DNA from 2 places in the Paenibacillus sp. FSL R5-0810 genome. Region 2 is predicted to be linked to the other one. Evidence: riboswitches for the same ligand, from Rfam matches in the RefSeq annotation. Region 2 holds a riboswitch; the other holds the start of a gene.

Region 1 (3,223 bases), 320 kb from region 2:
GGGGCTACTGTCTGTACAGGCTAGTGAAATCCGCCGTCGTCCCGCTTTTGATGCGGTACCCGGATCCGGCTCCTAACGAGCTGAGCCGCCTCCTGTTCTTCTATGAGGGCGAAATGAGCTTGTCGCTCAGCAATACGGTTCATACCTACGGCTGGATCCTTGCCGCTCTGCTCCTCATCCGCATGGTGCTTACCCCGCTGATTCGCTCCGGCATCTTCTACAACCTCCACCAGGAGGCCCGTGGCGAACGCGGTCTGTTCTTCTTCATCGGCATGCGGAAGCATTGGAAATCGGTAACGGTGTTCTATCTCATCGAGCTTGTTCTTACGGTTGCGCCGGGTTACTGGATCATTCCCAAGGCTCTTCCGGCACTGCTCGGCTCCATTCAGGAGCCTTCCCAGCTGCTCCGGGTGCTGCCTTACGCGGCGGCCTGGTTCCTCTATACCTATGTTATTCGCCTTGTGCTGCTGTATATGCAGTTCGGGCATACCGGAGAGCTCGGTATGATCGCATCCGTCACGGCGCTCATACGCAAGCTGGGAACGGCCGTACTGCTGTCCATTTCTGTTGGTGGAGCCGCATTTGTCATTCTCCTGCTGTTCAGCTCGGCGTCCCTGGTCTGGGCGGGATTAATCGGACTCATCATTCAGCAAGCCTCCTATTTCCTGAACGGGCTCTTCCAAATATGGGGAATTTCTTCCCAATATCATTTATGGAGAGCGTCCGTAGCTTCAAATCCATAACGGTTACAAAAGTTACATTTCATTAACAACCATTCATCGTTTAAATGTGGTAAAAAGGTTGTAACCGGAAGCTAAAGCAGCCTCCGAAAAGGATAGATTTCGAACGATAACTTCTACATCCAACCGGAATCCTCAACATTCTCCTCCCATGATTTATACAAAATCCCTGTCCCACTTCAATGTGGACAGGGATTTTTGTTAAAAAAACAACTTTCCTCGTTTGCCAAATTGTTAATACTCTGCTAAAATAACGAATATGTTAGTAACAACTTTGTCATTTTTATTGTAACTATTGTCATCATGTTAACATGTTGGAACGTCATATTGGGTTCATCGACATCTTTTAAAAGCCGAATTCCCGTCTTCATACGGGAAGCGGGGGATCCGTTTTGGGTGAATTGATCTCGCTAGAGAGGGATCATAGGGGACCTTCAACCGAACCCTTAAGCTAACCTCGCAGGCAATGGAAGGAGCTTTTTGTTTTGAAGAAGAAGTTAACAGCCATCTCTTTAGGCTTGGCCCTTGCGCTCACGATTGGAACCGGTAGCGCTTTCGCGGATTCCAAGTTGAATACCGTTATCAAACCAACCATCGGTGTCTCTTATAAAACCGGCGGAACCACTACAAAGGGTTTTGATTGCTCCGGATTCACCAGCTATATTTACAAGAAGCTGGGCCTCACCCTGCCGCGCACTTCTGCAGCACAATACAAGGTAGGTACCGCGGTATCGAAGAGCAACCTGAAGGCCGGGGATCTCGTATTCTTTAATACTTCCGGCAGAGGCGTTTCCCATGTTGGCATTTATGTCGGTGGCGGGAAGTTCGCCCATTCTTCCTCCTCGCGCGGTGTCATCGTTAGCCCGCTCAGCCAGAGCTACTACGCGAAGCGTTATGTAGGCGCGAAGAGAATCATGAGCCAAAGCACGTACAAGTCCCTTGCCGTGAACTACAATTAATTGACTGTACCGTAATTTTTCTGAATGTCCATAAGCCCTGGAGCATGAGATGTGCCGATCTCACCCAGCGGCTTTTTTTCTATAATTTTTCGTCTATACCTCTATAACGTTTCAGGCCATGGAAAAGTTCTATGTTTTTCGGAAAATCCAAAAATATTTTTTTCATTCTGTATGCTCAAAGCCACCAACAAGATTCGGCCAATCCGAGCGCTTACATTTTATTTACCCTTCCAGAATTAACCTAAACAGCAATACGAATAAACAATCGAAAATTTTTTAGCTTCAGTTTCGTTTCCCCCTGCGCTATTATCTTTGCAATCCCGCTCAGCAGCATGTATTCTCTCTCTAACGGAATTGTTTTGAATGAGAGGAGTATTTAGATGGAGGCGAATTTACCCTCGTTTCATACCGTGGTCATGCAGGAAGCCCATGCCGCTGAAATTTGCACCTGGTCCTATCCCCCGCCCTATAATATATATGGCTTTCTTCCTTGGGAGCAGATGAAGGGACTAGGGGTGGAATTCGGGGATCCCGGCATCCGCCTGCAGCAATACCTGTCCGTGCTGGATGAGCAGGATCAGCTCTGGGGGTTTGCCCAGCTATTCCCTATGGCAGGCGTTACGCGTCTAGGCCTGGGCATGCGGCCTGATTGGTGCGGCCGGGGAATGGGTAAACGGTTCGTGCAGGCAATTGTGGATGAGGCGAAGCGGCGCCGGCCTTCGGACGAGATTGATCTTGAGGTGCTTACCTGGAATGAACGGGCTATCCGGACTTACCGGAAGGCTGGCTTTTACATTGCCGATACGTACGAACGCCTTACGCCGACGGGCATGGCGTCTTTTTATTGCATGGTGCATGACCCGATGGCCAATGAGGAATAGTAGTCTTGTCTATATGAAAAAGCACAATTTTGTGTACTTTTTATGAAGGCAGGCTTGAACATTGCTTTTTTTGTCACAACTGGCTATGATGTGTAAGGATGTTGGTTTATAATGAAGACAAGTGCAAAAGTGCAGTATACATAGAAAGGACGATATGACGATGCAAAAATGGATCATGAGCGGACTGTTCTTCGTCGCATGTGCGTTGGCTATTGCGCTGATGTTTACGCTTCCAGGCAAGGAGCAGGTGGCGCAGGAAGAGAAGCCGACCATGCCGGAGGTTACTTTGGATGCCGCTGCGGCTGAAGCTACATTGAAAGCCAGCTGTATCTCCTGCCATGGCGATCAGCTCCAGGGCGGTGCAGGTCCGGCTCTGAATCAAGTAGGCGGACATATGGATGCGAACGCAATCTTTAACGTAGTCACCAAGGGACGTAAAGGAATGCCTTCCTTTAAGGATCAGCTGAAGCCTGAGGAAATTGCAAACATCGCGCTGTACCTTGCTGAGAAAAAATAATCCATCAGCTCTTATTACGCAAAACACGCTTGGATCCCCAGACTGCTGTTTGGATCCAAGCGTGTTTTTTAATTCTCGGGCCTAACGCTTCTGCAGCTGCCCGAATCTACATTGCCTATTCCGGAT
Region 2 (3,223 bases):
GCAATCTGCTGCTCTGATCCCGAAAGGGTCGTTACGCTCATGGTCGGCTTTAACGTCTGCGGCACCTGCAGTGCCACCAGCAGCATGGCAATAAGGAAGGCCGCCGGGATAAACACCCGGGTCATGGCCTTCACGAAGTCTTCGAAGAAGTTGCCGACCGTAGCGCCTTTCGTCGTCACGGCCCGGATAAAGGCGATGGCAACGCACAGCCCGGTGGCGGCGGACGTGAACATCATCATCATGATCACGGCCATCTGGGAAAAGTAAGAGAGGCCCGACTCCCCGCTATAGTGCTGCAAGTTCGTATTGGTCATGAAGCTGATCATTGTATTGAGCGACAACGTCGGCTCCATGTTCTCGATGCCGTTCGGATTCCACGGCAGCACCTGTTGAAAACGGAGGATGGCATACCCTGCTCCGACCAGGATGATATTGGTGAGCAGGAAGCTGAGCGCATAGCCCTTCCAGCTCATCCCCCTGCGTTCCTTGAGTCCGATGAGGGCAAATATCGGGCGTTCCGCCCAGGAGAACCATTTGTCCGTGCCGCCGGGTTCATTGCGAAACACGAGATAGAGGTAGGTTCCAAGCGGCTTGACGAGCAGCAGCAGAACCAGGATGACGATGGCGATTTGTACGATGCCCATGATAAGCGGCTTCCTCCTTTATGTTTGAATCCTAAAATTTTTCGGGATGAATCAGCGCATAAACCAAATATAAAAATAACGCAGCGGTCAATATCAAAATCAGCGTCATGGCCTGTCACCCTCCGATTCTTGAATAACGCGGCCGCACCAGCTTATGAACAGCCGGAACAGCCCGTAGGCTGCACCTAGCAGAAGCAGCATATATACATCCTGCATTGTTATCCCTCCTTGGCGGTAAGCCGTAAAAACAGCTCTTTCCGGTAGCTAGTCTAAAAGCGCGGCGATCAGGAAATCGACGCGGTCATGATTCGTGTGCAGCACGACATCCGCGCCAAGCCCTCTGTAAATCAGTCTCGGATTGCCGGAATTTGTAATAACATAGATCGAAGCCGAGGTCCATGTCCGGCATATTCGCAAGTAGCGGCAGCAGAGGTTCAAACTGTTCTCGAACAGAAACACCTTGCCGATCGGCCGTTCGGGAAGCACCCAGGTCTGCTCGTCTCTCGTGTCGAGCATGATGACATCCTTGCATCCGAGCCTGCTCGCCCTCTCCCCCTCTGCAGGGTTGTTTGCCAGAACGGCGAACGGGATCTCCCTTAAGAGCAATTGGCGGATGAATGCCTCTCCGGCCTTGGTCGGCGCGGATATCAGAATCGTGTCTTGCTGTTTTTCCATACGTTCTCCTCCTCGTGTCCGTCGGAGAAGGCAACAAAAAAGAAGCCTCGGGAGGAGAAGAACTCTTCCCGCGGCTTCTTCCTAAAGGCACGGCGAAAAACACCGCGGCTTCGTCAAGTCACGACAATCGTTGCCTCTCTCGATACGCTTACGAGGTTAGCTGACGGATTCGGGCGTGAGAGTCGCCCTACCCATAGACCGTTATCTTGTCTATGGGATTCACCCCGGAGAGAACGCGCGAAATCGCGTCTCCCGATTGGTTCCCCCGCTCCTTTTTCATTCAAGGACTCAGCGAAAATGAATCTAGCGAGCTGCATGTATTCGGTTAATGGTTGACCCTGATGTTTTCGAAAACTGTCAAAGCGGCCCGGCCGAGGGTCAAGCGGTGAGAGGCACTTGACGCAAGTACGAGCCGAAGGACCCCATAGCGGTCTCCGGCATACGCGCTTTTTTCCGATGGAAGGCCGCAGCTCCCACACTGGCCGGCTTCCACGGCGGTATCAGGCCGCCCTGCCAGCTTCCGGAAATCATCCGGTCAATTCATAGTTCGTATCATACGACCGGCGATTCGGGAAGTAAATGCAGACGAAAACCCGTGTAACGTATTATGGAACAGGTGCAATCCGGAAAGTCCTCTTCATCCCCGATTATCTTCTCCATACTCGATATCCCTCTCTATTTCGCCATTTCTTAGCAATAAAGCGATATAAGGCGATGGAATGGCAATAATGAATGCCATTCCCAAATGTACGCGCTTTCCTTCGCTGTTTTCACGTTTTTTCAGAAAATAACGGCCACAAATCGGAATTTACTTTTTCCGACCTTTCGTACCGTTTCCCTACCGAAATCGTCAGCGGTTTTTCGCTTCCCAATCACTTGAACATATTCCTCAGCACCATCATCAGATTGGCCGGCTTCTCTGCAATGCGGCGGGTAAAATACGGGTACCACATCGTGCCGTACGGCATGTAGCATCTTATTCGATAACCGTCCTGCGCTAGCCGGGCCTGGTCCTTCATGCGCAGCCCATACAGCATTTGAAACTCGAACGCATCCTTCTTGATCCGGTTCTGCTCTGCAAATACTTTGACCCAATCGATGATGTTGTTATCGTGGGTCGCGACAGCGGTATAGGCTCCTTGGTCCAGCTGAAGCTTGATTAAATTTTTATAATTGCCGATGATCTCCTGCTTCTTCTGATACGCAATCGTTCCCGGCTCCTTATAAGCTCCCTTGACCAGCCGGAGTTTCACCCCTTCCTTCATTAGCATCCGGACGTCCTCCTCCGACCGGTACAAATAGGCCTGGATGACCGTTCCCACATTGGTCAGCCCCTCCTTATGAAGCCGCAGCGTCATATCGATCGTGGCCTGCGTGAATGGCGAGTCCTCCATGTCCAGCCGTACGAAGTTGCCATGCCTTTGGGCCGCCCGGACCACCGTTCTAATGTTCTCGTATGCTGCCTGCGGGTCGAGCGCCAAGCCCATCTGCGTCGGCTTCAGGGATACGTTCGATTGCACTCCCCGGTTGGCGATGCCCTCCACAAGCCGAATATATTCCTCCCGGTAGGCCGAAGCCTCCGTCAGCGAAGTAATGCCCTCTCCCAGATGGTCCAGCGTTACCAGGATTCCCTTCCCGTTCAGCCTTTCGATCTCATCGAGTGCCTCTTCCAGCGTATCTCCCGCAATGAATCTGCCCGCTAGTTTCTTGCCGTAACGAATCGAAAGCCATTTCACCAGCCGGTTCCCCGACACCGTCAACACGACTTTCCGGTAAAGCTCGGTCCCGTCCATGCATGCCTCACCCTCTTCTCGGAGTAAAATGCGCTCTACCTTAACTCATATGCAAAAAAGGTCGCATCATGCGAAGAGGACATTCCTTCGGCTTGGTGGGAGTTTCCGCTA

What was found. A riboswitch is a leader RNA that binds a small molecule or an ion and turns the genes downstream of it on or off. The one in region 2 is predicted to bind cyclic di-AMP.
Region 1: it holds a riboswitch for cyclic di-AMP, as region 2 does, so the genes downstream of both, MKX76_RS22365 (C40 family peptidase) here and MKX76_RS20965 (hypothetical protein) in region 2, are expected to answer to the same signal.

The regions. Positions count from the first base shown of each region.
Region 1 is NZ_JBBOCF010000001.1:5,036,028-5,039,250, forward strand. It holds gene MKX76_RS22360 (hypothetical protein) at 1-743, shown strand, start outside; cyclic di-AMP (ydaO/yuaA leader) riboswitch at 1,082-1,221, shown strand; gene MKX76_RS22365 (C40 family peptidase) at 1,226-1,699, shown strand; gene MKX76_RS22370 (GNAT family N-acetyltransferase) at 2,080-2,580, shown strand; gene MKX76_RS22375 (c-type cytochrome) at 2,741-3,097, shown strand; gene MKX76_RS22380 (4a-hydroxytetrahydrobiopterin dehydratase) at 3,213-3,223, opposite strand, start outside.
Region 2 is NZ_JBBOCF010000001.1:4,712,162-4,715,384, forward strand. It holds gene kdpA (potassium-transporting ATPase subunit KdpA) at 1-644, opposite strand, end outside; gene kdpF (K(+)-transporting ATPase subunit F) at 676-753, opposite strand; gene MKX76_RS20965 (hypothetical protein) at 909-1,319, opposite strand; cyclic di-AMP (ydaO/yuaA leader) riboswitch at 1,449-1,623, opposite strand; gene MKX76_RS20970 (proline dehydrogenase family protein) at 2,192-3,112, opposite strand.